Regions from separate parts of the Gulosibacter sediminis genome, predicted to be linked through region 1. Evidence: predicted binding sites of a transcription regulator. Region 1 holds the regulator's gene; each other region holds the start of a gene.

Evidence for each region. The regulator LexA, encoded in region 1, represses DNA repair genes until DNA is damaged. The targets are predictions, from matches to a motif close to TCGAACANNTGTTCGA.
Region 2: the regulator LexA is predicted to act here: its motif matches at 1,891-1,906, upstream of QM019_RS06755 (HNH endonuclease signature motif containing protein).
Region 3: the regulator LexA is predicted to act here: its motif matches at 5,002-5,017, upstream of QM019_RS09245 (DUF6504 family protein).

The regions. Positions count from the first base shown of each region.
Region 1 covers NZ_JASCYH010000026.1:23,287-31,137, reverse strand. The annotation lists gene QM019_RS09110 (class I SAM-dependent methyltransferase) at 1-495, opposite strand, end outside; gene hflX (GTPase HflX) at 533-2,200, shown strand; gene lexA (transcriptional repressor LexA) at 2,207-2,845, opposite strand; gene QM019_RS09095 (LysM peptidoglycan-binding domain-containing protein) at 3,067-3,411, shown strand; gene QM019_RS09090 (histidinol-phosphate transaminase) at 3,545-4,666, shown strand; gene hisB (imidazoleglycerol-phosphate dehydratase HisB) at 4,663-5,268, shown strand; gene QM019_RS09080 (imidazole glycerol phosphate synthase subunit HisH) at 5,265-6,011, shown strand; gene QM019_RS09075 (hypothetical protein) at 6,025-6,624, opposite strand; gene priA (bifunctional 1-(5-phosphoribosyl)-5-((5-phosphoribosylamino)methylideneamino)imidazole-4-carboxamide isomerase/phosphoribosylanthranilate isomerase PriA) at 6,728-7,477, shown strand; gene QM019_RS09065 (SseB family protein) at 7,492-7,851, shown strand, end outside.
Region 2 covers NZ_JASCYH010000015.1:1,425-9,275, forward strand. The annotation lists gene orn (oligoribonuclease) at 1-171, opposite strand, end outside; tRNA gene QM019_RS06750 (tRNA-Arg) at 242-314, shown strand; gene QM019_RS06755 (HNH endonuclease signature motif containing protein) at 341-1,813, opposite strand; gene QM019_RS06760 (TetR/AcrR family transcriptional regulator) at 2,174-2,755, opposite strand; gene QM019_RS06765 (DUF1304 domain-containing protein) at 2,854-3,243, shown strand; gene QM019_RS06770 (NADP-dependent oxidoreductase) at 3,296-4,318, shown strand; gene QM019_RS06775 (transporter substrate-binding domain-containing protein) at 4,322-5,197, opposite strand; gene QM019_RS06780 (NAD-dependent epimerase/dehydratase family protein) at 5,322-6,329, shown strand; gene QM019_RS06785 (alpha/beta fold hydrolase) at 6,326-7,078, shown strand; gene QM019_RS06790 (iron ABC transporter permease) at 7,091-7,851, opposite strand, start outside.
Region 3 covers NZ_JASCYH010000027.1:22,478-30,328, reverse strand. The annotation lists gene QM019_RS09270 (SOS response-associated peptidase) at 1-197, shown strand, start outside; gene QM019_RS09265 (App1 family protein phosphatidate phosphatase) at 235-1,446, shown strand; gene QM019_RS09260 (sensor histidine kinase) at 1,574-3,088, opposite strand; gene QM019_RS09255 (response regulator transcription factor) at 3,085-3,819, opposite strand; gene QM019_RS09250 (DUF4956 domain-containing protein) at 3,825-4,550, opposite strand; gene QM019_RS09245 (DUF6504 family protein) at 5,040-5,360, shown strand; gene QM019_RS09240 (DNA polymerase III subunit alpha) at 5,374-7,851, shown strand, end outside.

The DNA of each region.
Region 1 (7,851 bases):
GAGGTTCTTGCCCACCACGAGCCAGGCCTCGCCGCCGACCCGCAGTCGGGGCAGCCACGTGAGCATGAGCTCGTCGAGCGACTCCTTGCCGATGCGGATCGGCGGGTTCGACCAGATCACGTCGAACTCGACCTCCGCCGGCACCTGCTCGGCCTTGACCGCCCGCACGCGGTCGAGTCCGAGCCGCTTCGCGTTGGTGGCAGTGAGCTCGAGGGCGCGCTCGTTCACGTCGAGCGCCCACACGTCGAGCTGCGGCGACGCGAGGCCGAGGCTGAGGCTGATCGGGCCCCAGCCGCAGCCGATGTCGAGGGCGGTGCCGCTCTCGGGCGGCGCGGGCACGTGGTCGAGCAGGATGCGCGTGGCCTTGTCGAGCCGGTCGGCTGAGAACACGGCGCTTGCGGTCGCGAGGCGAACCTCGCGACCCTGCAGCACTACGTCGATCTCGCGCTGGTTCGCGTTCGCTGTGGGCTGCGAGGCAAAGTAGTGCTCAGACATGCTTCGAACGTAGCGCAGCGCGTATCCTGGTCGCAGCATGCCCCTAGATGAAACCAGCGCCAACGGCGCCCCCAATTCTGACGACGCTCGCAACGACGCGACCGAATCGCTGCTCGACCGCGTTCTGCGCAGCTCCGAACCAAACCGCAGTCGCACGACGATGTTCCACGACGAGCGGCGCGCGAGCGCGCTCCAGAGCGACGACACCATCTCGCACAGCGACGCCGACGGCCTCCAGCTTGACCGCGAGGCGCGCCGCTCGCTGCAGCACGTTGACGGCCTCTCGACCGAACTTGAGGATGTCACCGAGGTCGAGTACCGGCAGGTGCGGCTCGAGAAGGTCGTGCTCATCGGCGTCTACGCCGCGGGCACGATCGAAGACGCCGAGAACTCGATGCACGAGCTCGCCGCGCTCTGCGAAACCGCCGGCGCGGCCGTCCTCGACGGCATCCTGCAGCGACGTCCGCATCCCGACGCCTCGACCTACCTTGGCCGCGGCAAGGTCGAGGAGCTCGCCGTCATCGTCCGCTCGGTCGGCGCCGACACCGTCGTCGCCGACACCGAGCTCGCCCCCTCGCAGCGCCGCGCGCTTGAGGATCAGGTGAAGATCAAGGTCATCGACCGCACCGCGGTCATTCTCGACATCTTCAGCCAGCACGCGAAGAGCCGCGAGGGTAAGGCGCAGGTCGAGCTCGCGCAGCTCGAATACCTGCTGCCGCGCCTGCGCGGTTGGGGTCAGTCGATGTCGCGGCAGGCCGGTGGCCAGGTCGGTTCAGCCGGCGCCGGTATGGGTTCGCGCGGCCCCGGTGAGACGAAGATCGAGCTCGATCGCCGCCGCATCCACACGCGCATGGCGAAGCTGCGCCGCCAGATCGCTGGCATGAAGACGTCGCGCGACACGAAGCGCGCCGAGCGCGGCCGCAATCTCGTGCCCTCGGTGGCGATCGCGGGCTACACGAACGCCGGTAAGTCGTCGCTGCTCAACCGCATCACCCGCGCGGGCGTGCTCGTTGAGAACCAGCTGTTTGCGACGCTCGACGCGACGGTGCGCCGCACCGAGACACCCGAAGGGCGCCCGTACACGCTTGCTGACACCGTCGGCTTCGTGCGCAACCTGCCGCACCAGCTCGTCGAGGCGTTCCGCTCGACGCTCGAGGAGGTCGCCGACTCGGATGTGCTCGTGCACGTCGTCGACGCGAGCCACCCCGACCCGGCGGGGCAGATTCGCACCGTGCGCGAGGTCATCTCTGAGATCGACTCGCGCGACGTGCCCGAGCTCATTGCGTTCAACAAGGCCGACCTCATCGATGCCGACACGCGGCTCATGCTCCGCGCGCTCGAGCCGAACTCGGTGTTCGTCTCGGCCCATACGGGCGAGGGCGTTGAGGAACTCCAGGAGCGCATCGCCGAGTTGCTGCCGATGCGCGAGATCGAGGTCGAGCTCGTCGTGCCGTATCAGCGCGGCGACCTCGTGTCGATGCTGCACGACCAGGGCGGCGTGCTGCGCGAGTTGCACGATACCGATGGCACACACCTGCGCGCCCGCGTGCATCCCGATCAGATGGGCGTGTTCGAGGAGTTTCGGGTTGCTGGCCGCTCAGCTCCCGAGGGCAAGAAGCCGCCGGTGCGGCACAAGCCGCGCGCCCGCGTTGACGAGTCGGACGAGCGCGTGCTGAGCCTGCCGCGCGTGGACTACGACAACTAGCGCGAGCTAGACCGAACGCAGCACGGCGACGATCTTGCCGAGCACCGTCGCCTCGTCGCCGAGGATCGGCTCGTAGTTCGAGTTGCGCGGCAGCAGCCAGGTGTGGCCGTCGCGCTGACGGAACACCTTGACCGTGGCCTCGCCGTCGAGCATGGCGGCCACGATGTCGCCGTTGTTCGCGGTGGGCTGCTGGCGCACGACGACCCAGTCGCCGTCGCAGATCGCGGCGTCGATCATCGAGTCGCCTGAGACGAGCAACAAGAACAGCTCGCCGTCGCCGACGACCTGGCGGGGGAGCGGGAAGACCTCTTCGACCTGTTGCTCGGCGGTGATCGGCACGCCCGCCGCGATGCGCCCGACGAGGGGCACGAGGGCGGTCGGGCCCGGCGTGATGCTCGGCTCGACCTCGTCAATCGCCACATCGACGAGCAACTCGATGGTGCGCGCCTGATTCGCGTTGCGGCGAATGTAGCCGCGCTTCTCGAGCTGGTTGAGCTGATAGGCCACCGACGACGAGCTGATGAGGCCGACGGTGTCGCCGATTTCGCGGATGCTCGGGGCAAAGCCATTGCTGTTCTGGAACGTTGCGATGAACGAGAGGATGCGCTGTTGCGTGTCCGACAGGGGCTTGATCTGCTTGGCCATCGGCCCTCCTGAGGTGGTGGTCACGAGGCCGTGTCGGAGGCCCGTGGTCAGCTGTGTTCCGTTGAAGTCACCCTACGTGGCATCAGCACCGGACTCAAACACCTTTTCGAGCGTTTCGCCCTCATTCTCGAAAAAGTGTTTGCGTTTCGAACATGTCGAATCTATATTTGAAACAGATGTTCGCATGCGCCTCGCATGCACGTCGAAAGGAAGCGACCAACATGACTGCTCTTACTGCACGCACCAGCGCCACCGCGCAGCCCCGCCTGCGGCTCACGAGCCGTGGTCGTCGACTCCTCGGCACCCTTCTGCTCGCTCCCGTTGCCCTCGGCGTCGGGGTCGGCATCGCCCAGGTTCCCGCCGCGCTCGCATCGAACACGAGCAGCGCTGCCGCAACCACGTTCGAACACCACACGGTGCTCGCGGGCGAAACCCTCTGGAGCATCGCCGACGAAATCGCCGACGGCCATGACGTGCGCGACGTCGTGCACGAGATCATGCGCCTCAACCTGCTCGAGAGCTCCTCGGTGCAGGCAGGCCAAGAGCTCGCGCTGCCGAACTACTAGACCAGCAGATTTCCGGGCCGCGGACACGGCCGCGGCCCGGAAGCCACGCACCACCACCACCGTGCCGGGCGTCGCAGCCACCCCTTCCGGAGGCGGCGCCCGCGGTGGTTTTCCGGACGCCTAAGATAATGGGGTGACGAGCTTCGAAGACCTCCCCATTCGCGACGACCTGCGTGGGCTGACGCCGTACGGCGCGCCGCAGGACGCGCTGCCGATCACCATCAACGTCAACGAGAACCCGTTCTCGGTGCCGGAGGCCGTCGCCCTCTCGATTATTCAGCGCATTTCGCTCACGCTGCCGGGGCTCAATCGCTACCCCGACCGCGAGTTCACCGAGCTCCGCGAGCGACTCGCGACGTACCTCGGTCAGGGGCTCACACCCGAGCACATCTGGGCAGCCAATGGTTCGAACGAGGTGCTCCAACAGCTGCTCCAGGCCTTCGCTGGAGCGGGCCGCAAGATCATGAGCTTCGCACCGACCTACTCGATGTACCCGCTGCTCGCGAAGGGCGTCGGCAGCGAATGGGTTGCGGCGCCCCGCGACGAGAACTTCGAGCTCACACCTGAGCTCGTGCGCACGGCCATCGAAGCCGAGCGACCCGACGTCGTGTTGCTCTGCACGCCGAATAACCCCACGGGTACCCCGCTCGATCTCGAGACCATCGAGGCCGCCTACGACGCGACCGACGGCATCGTCGTCGTCGACGAGGCGTACGCCGAGTTCCGTCACGACGGCGCGCCGACGGCGTTGAGCCTGCTCGAGGGGCGCCCCCGGCTCGTCATCTCGCGCACCATGTCGAAGGCCTTCGCCTTCGCCGGTGTGCGTCTCGGTTACTTCGCGGCCGACCCGGCCGTCGCCGACGCCGTGCGGCTCGTTCGCCTGCCGTACCACCTGTCGGCGATCACGCAGGCCGCGGCCATCGCCGCGCTCGAGCACAGCGACACGATGCTCGCGCAGGTCGACCGCATCCGCATCCAGCGCGACCGCATCGTCGACGAGACCGCCGCGCTCGGCTACCGGCCCTACCGCTCCGATGCGAACTTCGTGCTCATCGGCGGCGTCGCCGACCCCGCCGTGATGTTCGACGAGTTCGTGGCCCGCGGCATCCTGATCCGCAACACCGGCCCCGCCGACTGCATCCGCGTCACCGCCGGCACCGAGTCCGAAACCGACGCGTACCTCTCGGCCCTCGCCGAGATAACCGCCGCCCGACCCGAGCTGCAGCTCACTAGTTCCGAAGGAGTCAGCGCATGACCGAACCCCGTACCGCCACCGTCGAACGCGCCACGAGCGAGTCGAGCATCCGCCTCAGCCTCAACCTTGACGGCACCGGCGCCTCGAACATCAACACCGGGGTGCCGTTCTACGACCACATGCTCACCGCATTCGCGAAGCACTCGCTTACCGATCTCACGATCGAGTCGAACGGCGACGTGCACATCGACGAACACCACACGATTGAGGACACCGCGATCGTGCTCGGCCAGGCGATCCGCGAGGCGCTCGGCGACAAGCGCGGCATCGCACGCTACGGTGACGCCCTTGTGCCGCTTGACGAGGCGCTCGCGCAGTGCGTCGTCGACATCTCGGGCCGCCCATTCCTCGTGCACTCGGGCGAGCCCGAGGGCTTTGAGTTCCACCGCATCGGCGGGCACTTCACCGGTTCGATGGTGCGCCACGCGTTCGAAGCGATCACGTTCCACGCTGCGCTGACCGTGCACCTGCGCGTGCTCGGCGGGCGCGACCCGCACCACATCGCCGAGGCCGAGTTCAAGGCCTTCGCCCGCGCTTTCCGCGCGGCCAAGCGACTCGACCCCGAGGTCGACGGCATCCCGTCCACCAAGGGCGCCCTGTGACCGGCGCGCGGCCGAACGTCGTCGTCTTCGACTACGGCTTCGGCAACGTGCACTCGGCGGTGAAGGCGCTTGAGGCGGCCGGCGCTGACGTCGAACTTACCGCCGACCGCGACAAAGCACTCCACGCCGATGGCCTGCTCGTGCCGGGCGTCGGCAGCTTTGCGAGCGTCATGGACGGCCTCGCGCAGGCCGACGGACCGCGCATCGTGGGCAGCCGCCTCGCCGGTGGCCGCGCCGTGCTTGGCATCTGCGTCGGCATGCAGGTGCTGTTCGCGCACGGGGTCGAGGGCACGAGCGCCGACCCGAATGCGCCGCAGCTCGAGCGCGAAGAGACCGAGCGCATCCACGCTCGTAACGCCGACGAGTTCTGGTGGAACGAGGATGCCGACGACGCGAGCGCGGGCACGCCCGGCCTCGGTGAGTGGCCCGGCGTCGTGCGCGAGCTGCGCTCGCCGCGCCTGCCGCACATGGGCTGGAACACCGTTGACGTCCCCGAGGGCTCGCAGCTGTTCGCCGGTGTCGAGGACGCACGGTTCTACTTCGTGCACTCGTACGCCGCGACCGAGCTCGAGATCCCCGAGATCCTGCCCGGGGTCAAGGGGCCGCTGTGCACCTACTCGACCTACGGCGAGCGGTTTATTGCCGCCGTCGAGAACGGCCCGCTCACGGCCACCCAGTTCCACCCCGAGAAGTCGGGCGACGCTGGCATCGCGCTGCTGCGCAACTGGCTCCGCACGCTGTAGCCCGAGCGCGTCGCTACGCGCGCACCATCGCATAGATCGGTGACCGCGACGACGTCGGCGAGGCGCCCGAATCGACCCAGTTTGCCTGGGCCAGCAGCATCGGCAGCACGTGCTCGATCGCGACGTCGCCGCGTCGGGCCCGTTGTACCGGATGCCCCGCGGGCATGCCGGGGCTGCGGCTTGCCTCGAGCAGGGTGTCGTGCAACACGCGGTAGTGCGTCGCCGTGACCGGTTGGCAGGGGTTGCCGTGCAGCATCAGCCGGCCGATGCGCCGGCGCGAATCTCGCAAGTTGATCCACCAGCCGCCCCGGCTGACGACCACCTGAAACGACGAGAGTTCGCCGAGCGGAATCTCGGCGCCGCCAATGATCAGGATGCGCCGGCCCGGGTCGAGCGTCACCGGCCGTGGCTGCAGCAGGCGCGCCGCGACGGCCCCGAACAACAGCCCGAGCGGCACCGAAAATGCGGTGCCGATCGCGATGTCGCGCGTGAGCGCCATCACAAAGATGCCGATACCGAGCCACACGAGCAGGGGAGCGAGCACCACCCAATAGACGGGGTGGCAGCCGCGGTTAAAGACCGCGACCGCGGGCGGCACCGGCTGGTACGTCACGCAGCTTCCTCTTCGTTCGGCCGAGTCGGCGGATATCCCTTAGGCTGGTCAACGCTAACAGGCCCGCTGCGGCCTGAAATCGTTGAGTGACCAAGGAAGCCAATTGAGTGAATTCAGTGCGCAGCCGGAGCTGACGCTGTTCCCCGCCGTCGACATCGCCGACGGCAAGGCCGTTCGACTCGTCCAGGGCGAGTCCGACTCGGCCACGAACTACGGCGACCCGGTCGACGCCGCCGCGGACTTCGCCAAGCAGGGTGCCGAATGGATTCACCTCGTTGACCTCGACGCCGCGTTCGGCCGCGGCGAGAACCGTGCGGTCATCCGTCGCGTCATCCGCTCGCTGCGCGACAAGGTGCAGGTCGAGCTCTCGGGCGGCATCCGCGACGATGACTCGCTCGAGCGCGCCGTCGAGATGGGCGTCAAGCGCGTCAACCTCGGCACTGCGGCGCTCGAGAACCCCGAGTGGGCCGCGAACGCCATCAGCCGCTACGGCGAGCTCATCGCGGTCGGCCTGGATGTGCGGGGCACAACCCTCGCCGCGCGCGGCTGGACCCGTGAGGGCGGCGATCTCTGGACGGTCCTCGACCGCCTCGAAGAGGCGAGCTGCGCCCGCTACGTCGTCACCGACGTGACGAAGGACGGCACGCTCAAGGGCCCGAACCTCGACCTGCTCCGCCAGATCCTCGAGCGCACCGACCGCCCGGTCATCGCCTCGGGCGGCGTCGCGAACCTCGACGACATCGCCGCGCTGCGCGAACTCGTGCCGCTCGGACTCGAGGGCGCGATCGTTGGCAAGGCGCTCTACTCGGGCGCGTTCACGCTCCGCCAGGCGCTCGACGTCGCCGGCGACTAGGCGGCGCATCCGACGTGGCTGAGCTTCCCGAGCACCTCAGGGGACACCTCACCGACTCCGCCGGCCAGCCCTGGCAGGGCCGGAGTTTTACCGACAATCGTTGGTCGGACGACGACGGCACCGCGCCGGCCGAGCTCGCGCGGGCGCTTGAGGAGTTTCGCTCGGGCGCGGCTCCCGTTTCGGTGGTCGTTGAGGCGTTGCGCGACACCCGGGTGCTCATCCCACTCGTCGCCGAGCTCGGCGAGGCCGGCGTGAACGACGCTGGCCTGACCGTCGACAAGCACGCCGACCTCTCAATCGTGACGGTCCGCGCGCCCGACGGCCGCGGCATCGTGCCGATGTTCACCTCGGTCGCGGCGATGAGGACGTGGGAC
Region 2 (7,851 bases), on a different contig from region 1:
GGCCTGCGACGGCTTAATGACGACGTCGAGGCCCTTGGTATCGAGCACGTTGAGCTCGGAGTCGGTGACAAACACCGCGATTTCGCAGAGCTCGTCGACGCCGATGTCGAGCCCCGTCATTTCGCAGTCGATCCACACCATGTGGCCATTCTTGTCACTCGAGGCACTCATGCAATTCATCGTAGTTCCGTGCGGGCCGTATGCCCGTCGGATGTGCATAACTCGCTAGACTGAGATGGTTGCCTCCGTAGCTCAGCGGATAGAGCAGGAGCCTTCTAATCTCTTGGTCGCAGGTTCGATTCCTGCCGGGGGCGCAACCTGGAGACGGAGTCCCGCCACGTTAGAACGGTGCCGGGTCGTTGATCGCGTCATACTCCTGGTCGTCGACGGGTTTGAAGATGGGCCCGACTCGTGCGGGTTCGACCGTCACCCGTTCGCCGCGCGGGGTGCGCCACCGGACCCAGCCGCCGCCGAGTTGTTCGCACTCCCACGGGCGCTGATGTTTCAGGGTGTGGTGTTTTGGGCAGAGGTGTCCCAGGTTTTCGACGTCGGTTTTGCCGCCCGCGGCCCACGGTTTCGTGTGATCGAGTTCGCTTTGATGCGCGGGTCTGCGACACCCCGGAAAGAGACAGACTTGGTCCCGTGCTTGCAGGAATCTGCGCATCGAGGGGGTCGCGTTGCGCGAGTCGACGGTGAGCACGTGCCCGGTGATCGGGTCGGTCAGGATTCGTTGGAAGCACTTCGCCTTGCCCGCCATCTCGCGGGCTTCGGTCATGCTGATCGGGGTCATCCCGTTGATCGTTGCGACATCGCGCGGCGCGTCGGGGTTGAGGAGGTTGAGCACCGGGATGACGATGCTCACCGTCGCGTTCACGCGCGAGCCGCCCTTGGCCTCGTGTTCGCGCATGCTCTGCGGCGTCGTCGTGAGGAAGGTTTCGACGAACAGGTCGGCCATCAACTGGCGAACGGTGCGCGGGTCCTCAACGAACTCGGCATCGGCGGGGGAGAGGTCTTCCCCGCGTGCCTGCGCCTCGCGCACGCGACGTCGGTGTTCGTCGGCCTCGTTCACGTTCTCCTCACGCAAGGCCTTGGCTTGCTTGTTCATGAGGTCGTACACGGCGTGCGCCTGCAGTGTCGGGACGTCGGCGGTGATGCGGGACATCCCGAACTCGCGGTCCTCGATGGTCACGTGCCGGGCTTGGTACTCGTGCTCGAACGCCGCTTCAAACTCTTCCGCGCCGAATTCGGCGGCGAGTTTCCGCGCGAATGCGTCAGTCGCCGCGACGGTGGCGCCCTTCGCGAGTTCCAGCACTTTCGACGCGTATTCGTCGAGGCGTCCGTCGGGCACAATCCCGGCGTGCCGGAGGAGTGCGCGGGCGTGCCGCATCGTCACCGCCGCCTCACGCAGCGGGTCAAGCCACACCGTGAAGTCGGTACCAAGCCGGTGCGCGTCATACGCCCGGTTCAAAAGCGCGGTGTCGGACTCGTTCGTGTGGATGCCGAACTCGGCCACGATCGATCGCAGGTTCAACCGCAGCAGGTCATCGGGACTCACTATCGACGAGCGTTCCTTCAACTGCGCATAGGTGCGGTGCTCCGCGACGGCATACGCCTGCGCGAGGCCCATCATCTTCAGGTACGCGCCGGTCTGCTCGAGCTTCCCCCCGTTGAGCACCATCTCTTCGATCGCCCCGAGCGCGTCATTCAGCCCATCGTTCTCTGGTGGAGGAGTGGTGCCGTCTGGCCGGTGCTTCGGTGCACGACGAATCGGCTCATCTGAGTCAGAGCCTGGGGGAGGGGTCGTTGCGGTCATCGTGCGTCACCTCCTCGAAGGTGCGTCAATGGGAGAACCGTTGTAGCAAGCATATACGCATGCACGCATAAATGCAATAGAAATAATGTTCTATTCAAGTCGGGCGGAATGTTCGAGGTTTCGAGCATTGGCGGGAAGGTTTCTGGACTGTGTTCACTCTGGCATGAGCCACCGACATGCCCTCGGCGGTTCAGTTTCGTGGCGGATTGCCGACTGGTTTCAGTTCACCACGACCATCCGACATTGGCATGGCTATCGGGCAGCGCGCGCTAGCGCCGGGTGGGCCCTGGGCTACTGCAATATGACGACGACCCACTGTCAAGGCTGCGATCCAACCAGTTCGCAGCTGGGCCCCGCGAATTACCCCGCAGCAATCAACGCGCGCGCCGCATCCAGCGCCCGGGCCGCATCTTCGGGGCTGATCGGCACAATCGCCATCGCGGTAATGACGTGGCTGGTGCATGACTCGGCGAGCGCCTCCACTGTCGAAGAAGAAGCATCGGGCCGCGCGGCCCGCACGCCCGCGGTCATCGCCTCGCGCAGCTCCGCGGTGTAGGCCCGAATCGTCTGTGCGACCGCCTCGTCGTGGCCGATCGGCGCGCCGGCGGTGTTGACCAGCATGCATCCGTGTGTCGCTGGCAGCGAGCCAACCTGCAGTAGTGCGGCGCGAAGCCCGACAAGATACTGCTCGAGCGCATCTGCCGCGACCACATCGCCCTTCAGTGGCTGCAACCGCGGCCGGATGATCTCGTCGAGATAGCTCTCAACGGCGGCGTCGAACAGCCCGCGCTTCGAGCCAAACGCGTAGTAGATACTCGAGCGATTGAGGCCGGTGGCCTGCTCGAGCTCGGCGAGCGAGGCGTTCTCGAAGCCGTGCTGCCAGAAGACCGCGCGCGCCGCCCGAACAACCTCGGTGGTGTCAAAGGTCTGGGTGCGGCCCATGAATTCCTCCATTGCGTGAACTGACCGGTTCAGTATATTCTAAACCGGTCGGTTCAGAATGGACAGCGTCGCTCGACGCAAGGGGGAGCAGCTTCATCATAGTCATCGCAGGTCTCGTACTCGCCGGCATCGCGGCGCTCGTGCACGTCTTCATCTTCTACCTCGAGTCGATCGCCTGGACGGGCCCGCTCGCCCGCAAGACCTTCGGCACCGGCACCGCAGACGAGGCAGCCCTGCAGAAGGAACTCGCCTTCAACCAGGGCTTCTACAACCTCTTCCTCGCCATCGCGGTGATCCTCGGCATCATCTTCTACGCCGCGGGCCAGCCGGCCATCGGCGCGACGCTCGTCTTCACCGGCGCTGGCTCGATGGTCGCCGCCTCGCTCGTGCTGCTCCTTACGAGCTCCGACAAGGCCTCGGCTGCCCTCAAACAGGGCGTCATCCCGGCGCTCGGCGTGATCGCCCTCGCCATCGGCGTCGCGCTCTAGTCCGTCAACCCACCCGAAGCCACCAACCGAACCAACGGAAAGCAGCAACCGCATGCCCGCAGCCGTCAGCACCCAGGTTCAACTCGTCGCCCGACCGCAGGGATGGCCGATGCACGAGGACTTCCGCTACGTCGAGGTCGAGTACGCCGACCTCGAGCCCGGCCAGGTTCGGGTGCGCAACGAGTTCATCTCAGTCGACCCGTACATGCGCGGCCGCATGAACGACGTCAAGAGCTACACCCCGCCGTACGTGCTCGGCGAGACGATGACCGGCGGCGCGATCGGCCGCGTCGTCGAGTCGGCTTCGGATGCGCTGCCCGTCGGCACGCTCGTGCAGCACGACCTCGGCTGGCGCGACATCGCCCAGGCTGACGCCAGCGCATTCCGCGCCGTTCCCGAGCTGCCGGGTGTGCCGCACTCGGTGCGCATGGGCATCCTCGGCATGACCGGCATGACCGCCTACGTCGGCCTCACCGCGATCGCCGGCCTCAAGGAGGGCGACACCGTCTTTATCTCGGGCGCTGCCGGCGCCGTCGGCACCGCCGCGGGCCAGATCGCGCGCCTCCTCGGCGCGAAGCGCGTCATCGGCTCGGCGGGTTCGGCCGAGAAGGTCGCGCTGCTCACCGAGAAGTACGGCTACGACGCCGCCATCAACTACAAGGATGCGCCGGTGCGCGAGCAGCTGCGCGAGATCGCGCCCGAGGGCGTCGACGTCTTCTTTGACAACGTCGGCGGCGACCACCTCGAGGCGGCGCTTGACGTCATGAACGACGGTGGCCGCGTTGCGCTCTGCGGCGCGATCGCGGGCTACAACGCCGTTGATAAGCCCGCGGGCCCCGACAACATGGCGAACATCATCACGCGCGCCCTGTCACTCAAGGGCTTCACGCTCGGCAGCTACATCCACCTCGCCCCCGAATTCCAGCAGCACATGGCGGGCTGGTTCGGCGAGGGCAAGATTGCCTACGACGAGACGATCGTCGACGGCATCGACCACGCGGTCGACGCCTTCCTCGAGATGATGCGCGGCGCGAACACCGGCAAGATGCTCGTGCGCATCGACCCGGAGGCCTAAGCGCTAGTCGAGCGCCTCCTGCAACTGCTCGGCCGAGAACACCGAGTCGTCGCCGAACCAGTCGCTGACGGCCGCGTCCCAGGTGCCATCTTCATAGGTGCTCGCGAGCCACGAGTTCACTGTCGCAGCGAACTCGGCATCTTCGAGCGGCAGCATGTAGGCGAGGGTCGCGTCGGTGAGCGGGTCGTCGGCGTTGACCTCGCAGAGTTCGGGATGCTCGTGGGCGGCCCAGACGACCTCGGGCGCATCGGTGACCATGACATCGGCATCACCCGCGACGATCTGATCGAAGATCGTGTTGTTGTCGTCGTAGCGCACGATGTCGGCCTCGGGCGCGTGCTCGTCGGCGAACGCCTCGTTCGTGCCGCCCACGGGCGTGATGAGCGTGGTGTCGGGCTGGTTCACCTCCTCGAGCTCGTCGAACTCGTCCTCGCGCCCGCAGATCGTGATCGCGGCCTTGCCGCCGACGATGACGGGGTCGCTGAAGGCCACCTGCTCGGCGCGCTCGTCGGTGACGGAAATGCCGCCGACCGCGATGTCGCACGAGCTCAGGAAGGTCGACATCAGGTCAGACCACGAGGTCTTGACCCACTCCAGCTCGACGCCGAGGTCATCGGCGAGGTCTTCCATGAGCGCGACATCGATGCCCGTGCGCTCGTCGGTGTCGGGGGCGTCGTAGCTGAACGGCCGGTAGTCGCCGGTGTAGCAGGCCTGCAGCACGCCGTCGTCGAGGGCAGCCGACTCGGCCGTAGCCGGGGCGGTGGTGCCCGCATCCGGGGCGGCCGCGTCCGTCGAGGCGGCATCGCTGCCGGACTGGCAGCCGGTGAGCGCGAGCGCCGCGATTGCGACCGGCACGAGGTACAAACGTGGCTTCTTCATGCGTGTCTCCTTCGTCACGTAGTGCCGCCGACCCTAGCAATCGACACTTGTCGGCCCGGATGCGCCGCCTCCGCCGAGCGCGAACGGCCACCCCGCGTTTGGGCGCGGCTGCGAGGCTGGAGCCATGAAGCTGCTCCTGCTCGGTGGCACCGCCTGGCTCGGCCACGCGGTTGCCGAAGCCGCCCTCCGCGAAGCCCACGACGTCACCTGCCTCGCGCGCGGCAGCGCCCCGGCACCGGAGGGCGCGCGCTTCGTCCGCGCCGACCGTGACGCCGCCGGCGCCCTGCACGAAGTCAGCCAAGAGCGCTGGGATGCCGTGGTCGACCTCGCGAGCGAGCCCGGCCAGGTGCGCCGCGCCGTGCGCGACCTCGAGCCGGTGGCAGCGAAGTATGTCTTCGTCTCGAGCTGCAGCGTGTACGCGAGCCACGCGACGATCGGCGCGGACGAGTCGACCGAGCTGCTGCCGCCGCTCGAAGCCGACTCGATGGCGGGCATGGAGCAGTACGGCGAGGCGAAGTCCGCCTGCGAGAATGCCGTGCTCGATGCCTTCGGCGAGCAGCGCGCCGCGATCGTGCGCTCCGGGCTCATCGGCGGCCCCGGCGACCCGACGGGACGCACGAGCTACTGGGTGCGCCGCTTTGCCGCCCCCTCGAATGAGCAGGAACAGGTACTCGCGCCCGACGCCCCCGAGCTCCCGACTGCGATCATCGACGAGCGCGACCTCGCCGACTTCATCGTCGCCCTCGCGACCGGCGGCGCGACCGGCGCGTTCAATGCGCTTGGCGACGCGCATCCGCTGCCGGCCCACCTCGACGCCGCCCGGGCCGCCGCCGAGAGCTCGGCCGAGGTCGTACCCGCACCCGAAACCTGGCTCCACAAGTGCGAGGTCACGCAGTGGATGGGCCCGCGCTCGCTGCCGCTGTGGTTCGCCGCCCGCGACTGGTACGGCATGAACGCCCGCTCCACCGAACGTGCCCGCGCGGCCGGCCTCACGCTTCGCCCGCTCGCCGAAACGCTTGGCGACTCGCTGCGCCACGAACTTGAGCACGGCATCCCGAACCCCCACGGCGCGGGCCTCACCGACGCCGAAGAGCGCGAGCTGCTCGCCGAGCTCGCGAGGGCACAGCAGTGACGCGCATCGCCATCAACGGCAACGACCTCTATGACGAGGTCGAGGGCGACGGCTCGCCGGTCGTGCTGCTGCACGGCGGCTACTGCTCGCTCGAATCGATGCGGGCGCAACAGACCGCGCTGGCCGCATCGCATCGCGTCCACGCCTACGAACGCCCCGGTCACGGCCGCACCGCCGACCTCGAGGGCGAGTACGACTACGAGCAGATGTACGCCGAGCTCGTCGCGTACCTCGACGCGCACGACCTCGAGCATCCGCACCTCGTCGGCTACAGCGATGGCGCGATTCTCGGTTTGCTGCTCGCGATGCGGCAGCCCGAGCGGCTGCGCTCGCTCGTGGCGATCAGCCCGAATCTCGACCCGACGGCGTTCCAGCCCGACGCCGGGCCGATCCCGGCGCTCGCGCCGCTTGAGGGCGAACCCGAGCGCGTCGAGGTCGAGCGCGAGATCTACGAGCGCCTCACGCCCGACGGCCCCGAGCACCACGACATCGTGCTCGACAAGCTGCTGCGGCTGTGGGGGAGGGAGCCGAACCTCACGACGGCCGACCTCGCGGGCATTCGCACGCGCACCCTGATCATGGGTGCCGACCGCGACGCCGTGCGGCCCGACCACGTGCTCTCGGTGGCCGCGGGCATCCCTCGCGCCCAACTCGCGATCGTGCCGGGCACCAGCCATTGGATCGTGACCGACAAGCCCGAGCTCGTGACGCGCCTCATCGTCGAATTTCTCGATGAGGTCGAGGCGTAGCCCCGGGCTCGTCTAGCTGCGCGAACTGCGCAGTAGCCACACGAAGTACGGGGCGCCGATGATCGCGATCATCAGGCCAGCGGGCAGCTGCGACGGCGCGATCAGCGTGCGGCCGAGCGTGTCGGCGATGCAGACGAGCAGGCCACCGAGCAGCATCGATACCGGAATCACCCGCGAGTGGCGGGCCCCGACGAGCGCCCGTGCGAGGTGCGGGGCGATGAGCCCGACGAAGCCGATGACGCCGACCGCGACGACGCTCACCGCCGCGAGCACCGCCGCGATCGCGAGCACGATGAACCGGGTGCGGTCGAGCTTCACGCCGAGCACGCGCGGGGTGTCCTCGTCGACGGCGAGCAGGTCGAGCTCGCGTCGATGGTGCAGCAGCAGCGGCACGGCGAGCACGAGCGCAATCGCGACCGGCGCGATGTCCTCGAGCGAGCGGCCGTAGGTCGTGCCCGACAGCCACGTGAAGATGCGCGGGGTGTCGTAGGGGTTCGCGCGCAGCAGCAGGAACGTGCTGATCGCGCTCAACCCCGTGCCGCAGCCGATGCCGACGAGCACGAAGCGGTCGGGCAGCAGTCCGCCGCGCCAGGCGAGCACCGAAATGAGGCCGAAGGTGAGCAGCCCCATGATGACGGCCGCCGCGATGAGCGGCGCGCGGCCGGCGATGCCCGAGGTGACGATGAACACGGCACCGAGCCCCGCGCCGGCGGTGATGCCGAGCAGGCCGGGTTCGGCGAGCGGGTTGCGCACCGTCGACTGCACGACGGTGC
Region 3 (7,851 bases), on a different contig from region 1:
GCGACGTCGACGAGTGGCTCGACCCGGCGGTGGCCGGCAACGGCGAGCTCGTCACCGACTTCGCCGACCGTGCGCTCGCGGTATCGGAGACGCTGCAGTTGCGGCCCGTCGGCAAGCGCGTCGGTAACGTGCGGGAGAACGACGAGCACCTGATCGACGAGGTCAAGCCCGAGGCCGCGGCGGAGTCCGCCGAGTGAGTTTCGCTCGTTTGCGTGGGCGTGCAAGGATGTCGCAGTGACTCCAGCCGCGAAGCAACCCCGCACGCGACGCTCCATGCTGGAGCGCATTCCGTTCGTCGAACTCGCCGTGAGCAATGCGTTTCGCATCGAGGACTCGTTCAAGCAATGGCGGATGCGGCGGGCGCGACGACGCGGCGATGTCGAGCAGGTCGAGGCCTACACCGGCTACGGTTCGACGAGGCAGGTGCGCGTGCTCGGGCGCGTGCAGATGGTGCCCGAGGCGGTGCGACGGTATGGGCTGATGCGGCGGTTCGTGCTGCTGCGGCTGCGTCGCAGCAAAGAGCGCTCGGTGCGCGGCTGGCGCAGCTTCGTGCGCGTCGCGGTGCCGAATTCGACCGTGAAGGTGCGAATTGAGGGGCACGAGTTCGACCTCAAGGCCGATCGCGGCGGCGTGCTCGACGGCACCTTCGACGTACAGCTCGAGCCGGGATCGCACGACGTCGTCTTCGAGACCGTCGACGATCAGTTGTCGACGTCGCAGGTGATCGTCGCGCCGGACGATCAGCAGGTGGGCATCATCTCGGATATTGACGACACCGTCATGGTGACCTCGCTGCCGCGTCCGCTGCTCGCGGCCTGGAACACATTCGTCCTCGACGAGCATGCCCGCATGGCGGTGCCCGGCATGAACGTGCTCTACCAGCGACTCATCGAGAAGTTCGGCGCCGGGTCGACCCCGTTTATTTATCTCTCGACGGGGTCCTGGAATGTCGCGCCGACGCTGAGCCGCTTTCTCAGCCGCAACCTCTACCCCTACGGGCCGCTGCTGCTCACCGACTGGGGCCCAACGACGAAACGACTGTTTCGCTCGGGTACCGAGCACAAGCGCACGAGCCTGCGCCTGCTCGTCGAGACGCTGCCGCACGTGAAGTGGATACTCATTGGCGACGACGGTCAGCACGACGAGTCGATTTACGGCGAGTTTGCCGCCGAGTATCCCGACCACGTGCTCGCCGTCGTGATTCGCCAGCTGTCGAACACCGAGTCGGTGCTCGCGGGTGGGCGGGCGGGCAGTTCGGCGCGGTGGCGTCGGCGCGTGCGGGTTCCGTGGGTGCACGGCCCGAACGGTGCCGCGCTCGTACAGGAGCTCGCGAAGTACGGGATCCTCGACTACGACGAGCAGGCCGCCGAGTTGGTCGATCTCTCAAGGTCACTTGCCGACAAGCGCCTCGCGCGGCCGCTCGTGCGGCGCGAGGGTGAGGTCTAGGCGGCGCTTGGTCGCTGGTGCTGGTACGCGAGTTCTGCGCGCTGCCGTAGCAGCGCATCCGCCCGCCCTTTGATGCAGTTTTCTACGAATGACGCGGTTACAACCGCAGCGATCGTAGAAAACCGCGTCAAGACGCAGGCACCGCAGCCGCCGGCGCCGCCGGCAACAGCACCGTGAACACGGTGTGGCCGGGCCGACTCGCGACCTCGAGCGAGCCGCCGTGCGCCTGCACGATCGCCTGCGAAATCGCGAGGCCGAGGCCGCTCGATCCCTGGCCGGATGCGCGGGTGCGCGACGCATCCCCGCGCACGAAGCGCTCGAAGATGTGCGGGGCGACGTCGGGGTCGATGCCACCGCCAGTGTCGGTCACCGTGAGCCGCACCCAGCGGCCGCTGTCGGTGCGCGGGCCGGTCGCGCCGTCGGCGAACGACGTCGCGAGCGTCACCCGTGTGCCCGCATCCGTGTGCACCGCGGCGTTGCGCAGCAGATTGCCGAGCACCTGCGCGAGCGCCGTGCGGTCGCCGATCACCTCGAGCGACTCTGCCTCGGCGTCGAGCCGCCACTCGTGGTCGGGATACGCGACCGCGGCATCCTCGAAGCAGCCCAAGGCGACCTCGTTCGCGTCGAGCCGCACGTGCGTCGGCTGCTGGCCGGCATCGAGTCGCGCGAGCAGCAGCAGGTCCTCGACGAGCGAGGACATGCGCTGCGAAGAGCCCTGGATGCGGTCGAGACTCGTGCGCTGCTGCTCGCTGAGACGCTCGGGCTCGCGGGCGGCAAGCTCGGCGTAGCCACGCACGGCGGCGAGCGGGGTGCGCAGCTCGTGGCTCGCATCCGCAACGAACTGGCGCAGCTTTGCCTCGCTCGCCTCGCGGGCGCCGAGCGCATCCTCGACGCTGACGAGCAGGCGGTTTAGGGATGCGCCGACGCGGCCGACCTCGGTGCCCGGGTCGGTGTCTTCGGCCGGCACGCGCTCGGGAATCGTGACCTCGCCAGCCGCAAGTTCCTTCTGCGAGACGCGCACCGCGGTGTCGGCGACCCGCTCGAGCGGGCGCAGCTGTCGCGCCACGAGCGCTGACGCACCGGCCCCGACGAGCGCGATGGCGACCGCCGCGACGAGCGTGTAGATCGCCGCGAGCAGCCAGGTCGTCGCGAGCACCTCATCCGTCGGCACCCCGACGACCGCGATGACGCCGGACGGCATCGAGTCTGCCTTCACTCGCACGACGCCGATGTCATCGACATCGACGGTCTCGGGCGTGCCCGGCTCGGAGTCGGCGACCGCCTGCAGCACCTGCTGCAGCTGCGCGGTCGTGAGATCGGCGGTATCGCCCGAGCCGTCGGTGTACTTCGCCTTGAGCACCGTGCCGCTTCCCGAGCCCGTGCTGAGCAATTGCACGACGATCGTGTCGAGCTGCTGGCCCGCCTGGTCGAGCGGGTCGGTCTCGGGCTGCTGGCCTGACTGGTCGATGCTCGTGATGAACGGCGCGCGCAGGAGCTGGTCGAGCCGGTCGTCGAGGCGATCACTCAGGCTGCGATAGAGCACCGTGATCGAGAGCACGCCGACCGCGATCGCAAACAGCGCGACGATGCCGACGATGCTCACGACGAGCCGCCGGCGCAGGGTGCGCGGCTGGCGGGTCATGCCTCTTCGCGGATCGTGTAGCCGACGCCCCGCAGGGTATGGATGAGCGGCGGGCGACCCGCGTCGATCTTCTTGCGCAGGTACGAGATGTAGAGCTCGACGACGCTCGTCTTGCCGCCGAAGTCGTAGCCCCACACTTCGTCGAGCAGCTGCGCCTTCGAGAGCACGCGGCGTTGATTCTGCATGAGGTAGCGCAGCAGTTCGAACTCGGTGCCGGTGAGGGTGATGCGCTCGCCCGCTCGCGTCACGTCGTGAGTCTGCTCGTTGAGCTCGAGGTCGGCGAGGCGCAGCACTGACTCGGCCTCGGCCTCGGCCGAGCCGAGGTTGCGGCGCAGCAGGGCGCGCACGCGCACGACGACCTCCTCGAGACTGAACGGCTTCGTCACGTAGTCGTCGCCACCCTCGCCGATGCCGGCGATCCGATCCTCGACCGCATCCTTCGCCGTGAGGAACAGGATCGGCACCGAGTTGCCGCGCTCGCGCACCCGACGCATGACCTCCATGCCGTCGAGGCCGGGCATCATGATGTCGAGCACGACGATGTCGGGCGAGAACTCAGTGATCGCGTCGAGCGCCTGGCGGCCGGTCGCGACGACGCGCACCTCGAGGCCCTCGGCGGCAAGGGTCATCCGCAGCAGGTCGGCGAGGTATTCCTCGTCATCGGCAACCACCGCCCTGGCGGGGGTGCCGTCAGGGCGGATGAGCTGTGGGCGTGCGCCGGTTAGAGCCATGGTCATTATTTAACCTGCTCGGGCGCGGTGATGGGCGGGAGGAACACCGGCACGACCGGCTTCTTCTGGCGCGGCTTCGGGGCTGCCGGCTCGTAGTCGACGACCGGGTCGGGCTCGGGGATGAAGTCGAGCGGCATCGTGATGGGCTCGGCGTCGTCGAAGGGCGCGTCGAAGATCGGGTCGGATGCGGGGGTTACGGAGGATGCTGCGGATGCGGGGGTTGCGGCCGCGTAGGCGACTCGGGCGAATGCCTGGGCGGTGACGGACGTACCAACGACGACTGCGGATGCGGGCTCGACCTCAGCCTCCGCATCCGCCTTCGCGCGGGATGAGCGGGTTGCGATCGCGAGGGCCCAGTCGAGCAGCCCAGTGGCAGCGGCGGTCACGAGCACCGCGGCGAGCTGCGCGAACGGCACGACCGTGGCGAGTCCGGCGGCGAAGCCGATGACGACGGCGGCCGAGGCGTAGAGCACGTCGCGGGTGCTCAGCGTTGCGAACTGAAGGTGCACGAAGCCGAGCAGGCCGGCGAGGGTCGCCGCGAGTGTGGCGATGACCTCGGCGCCCGCGGCGAGCGACGAGACCGTGAGGAGGGTGGTGGCAGCGAAGGCGAGGACGTTCACGCTGAGCAGCAGCAGGATGAGCTCGGTGCGGTGCCGACGACGGGTGAACAGGGCGAAGCTCAGCACGCCGATGGCGGCAAGGTTCGCGGTGAGAAGTAGCAGCGCGATCATGGTGAGTCCTTCCCTCGGATTTGGGGATGCCGCTGTCGTGCGACGCTCTTAGTAAGCGGCGTGAAGCTATGCGCGAGCTATGCCGAGCGCATGGCTCGCTTAGGTGCGCATCCGGTGTTGCCCGACTCGTGCCCGTGCCCGCGATCCCAGCGCTGCCGCCCCGCGCATCCGCCCCACGCGTGTGATGCGGTTTTCTACGAGGGCTGCGGTTGTGGGTGCATCGTTCGTAGAAAACTGCGTCGGAGCTTTCGCGGATGCGGCGGATGGGCGGGGCGCGCAGCGCGGATGGGCGGGGCGCGCAGCGCGGATGGGCGGGGCGCGCAGCGCGGATGAGCGGGGCGGATGTGGCGGGTGGGACGGGTGTGAAAAGGGAGCCGCGCGTGGGCGCGGGAGCGGCGCAGAATCGGCTAGCGGGTCGGGAGCTCGTGTCGTAGGCTGCTCGTACGGTGAATCGAACAGATGTTTGAAACACTCACCCTTGGAGGACCCATGCTCATCGGCGAACCCGTCGACGTTGAACTCTCGCCGAGCGGTGCGCCCGTGCGATTTTTCTGGCGCGGCAGCACCTACGGCATCATCAGCGCACCCGAACCCTGGCTGGCCCGCGAGGCCTGGTGGCAGACGGCAAACCGCGCCACCCGCGGGTCAAACACTCCCCTCGAACGTGAGATGTGGCGGGTCGACGCCGTGCCACTGCGCGGCATGCTGCAACCCGGCGACACGAGCTTCGACCTCTGCCGTCAGCGCGACGGCAGCTGGCAGCTCGAGCAGGCATGGAGCGGCGAACTTGACGAACGGTTGTTCGCATAAGATGCCTGATTTCGTGCACCTGCACGTGGCCTCGGCGCACTCGAATCACCACGGCACCAACACCCCCGAGCAACTCGTTGCCCGGGCGGCGAGCTGGGGTGCGCCCGCCGCAGCGCTCACCGACCGCGACGGGCTCTACGGCGCGGTGCGGCACATCCGCGCCTGCATCGCCGCCGGCATCGCGCCGATCGTCGGGGTCGACCTCGCGCTCGCGCCGCAGCCGCGCGCCGAGAGCCACGGGCAGGAGCACGAACACACCCCGGCATCAGCCACCCCCACCCCCAAAACACCACCCACCGACGCCAACCTCCCCCGCGTCACGGCCCTCGCGCACGGCGGGCTCGACGGCGCCGGCTGGGCGAGCCTGAGCCGGCTCATCTCGGCGGCGCATAAGCCGCCGCGCGGCACGCCCCCCTCGCGCGAGTGGCGGCCGAAGCTGCCGGCGTCGCGGTTCGCGCCGTTCCTCCTCGGCGAGCACGAGGTGCAGGGCACGGTGTTGCTCGGCCCGAACTCCGACGTCGGGCGCGCGCTCGTGCGCGGCGACCACGTCGTCGCCCGGGCGCGGCTGCAGCGCTGGCAGCAGCAACTGCCCGGGGCCATCGCGGTCGAGCTCGTCTGCCACCTCACCGAGCCCGGCTCCTCCGCATCCCTCGGCCACGCGGCCGCGATGCTCGAGCTCGCGAGCGAGCTGCGCATCCCCGCCGTACTCACCAATCAGGTGCGCTATCTCGACCCCGACGACGCCCTCACCGGCGACGTGCTCGACGCGGCCGGCGCGCTGCGCCCCCTCGACGAGCTGCCCGTGCAGCCGAACGGGCAAGCCTGGCTCAAGCCGGCGAAGCGGATGCACGCCCTCGCCGAACTCATCGTCGCGCGCACCGGGCTCGGTGGCCACGCTCGCGACCGCCTGCTCGCGACCACGAGCGAGCTCGCCGAACGCTGCATGCTCGACCCCGACAAGGATGTGCGCTGGCGGCAACCGAAGACCCCCGAGCCCGAGGCGCTCGGCATCCGCGACGACCCGAACCTCGTGCTGCGGCGGCGCTGCGAGGCGGCGCTCAGCGAGCGGTTTCCCGACGCCGTCGGTGAATCTCGGCGCGTGCTCGACGTTCGGCTGCGCGACGAGCTCGGCACGATCGAAGGCTTCGGCTTCGCGACCTACTTCCTCACGGTCGCCGACGTCGCCGAGCTCATCCGCGACCGCGGCATCCGCGCCCAGGCCCGCGGCTCGGGCGCCTCGAGCCTCGTGAACTACCTGCTGCGGGTGTCGAACGTGAACCCGATCGAGCACGACCTCCTGTTCGAGCGGTTCCTCGGCCACAAGCGCTCGACGCTGCCCGACATCGATATCGACGTCGAGTCGGCCCGCCGGCACGAGGTCTACCGCGCGATCTTCGCGAAGTACGGCTCGAGCCGGGTGACGCTGCTCTCGATGCACTCGACCTACCGGGCGCGCGGCGCCGCCCGCGACGCCGGCCTCGCGCTCGGCCTCGACGAGCACCGGGTCGACGAGATCGCGAAGTCACTCTGGCGCTTCAACGCGGGCGAGTTCCGCGCCGTGCTCGAGCAGAAGCCCGAGCTCGCGCAGCTCGCGACGCAGGCGCGCGAAGACCGCGACCTCAACCTGCTCATCGACCTCGCCGAGCGGCTCGACCGACTCCCCCGGCACCTCTCGATGCATCCGTGCGGCGTGCTGCTCGGCGACGCGACCCTGCTCTCGACGACGCCGGTGCAGCCGAGCGGCATCGGCCTGCCGATGAGCCAGTTCGACAAGGACGACATCGACGACCTCGGCCTGCTCAAGCTCGACGTGCTCGGGGTGCGGATGCAGTCGACGCTCGCGTACTCGGTCGGCGAGATCGAGCGGCTGCACGGCCCGCAGTCGGCGGTGCGCGGCGGCCTCGCGCCCGACACCCCGTACGTGTCAGCGCAGGGCAAGCTCGTGCTCGACGAGATCCCGAAAGACGACGAGGCGACGTTCGAACAGATCCGCACGACGCACACGCTCGGCATGTTCCAGATCGAGTCGCCCGGGCAGCGCGAACTCATCGGCAAGATGCAGCCCGACGTCTACGACGACCTCATCGCCGACATCTCGCTGTTCCGCCCCGGCCCGATGAAGGGCAACATGGTCACCCCGTTCCTCGAGGTGAAGCACGGCTTCGCGACGCCGAACTGGCTGCACCCCTCGTTCCGCCCGTTTCTGCGCGAGACGTACGGGGTCGTCGTCTACCACGAGCAGGTGCTGCGCATCCTCCACACCTGCATGGGCATCTCGCTCGCCGACGCCGACGAGCTGCGGCGGCGCATGGAGAAACAGGGCGAAGACATCGAGGAGCTGTTCCGCACAAAGACCCGACGCAACGTCGACGAGCGCGGGCGGCGGCGCTTCACCGACGCGCAGATCGACGCGATCTGGGAGGTGCTGCGCGGCTTCGGCTCGTTCGGCTTCTGCAAGGCCCACGCGGCCGCCTTCGCGCTGCCCACCTGG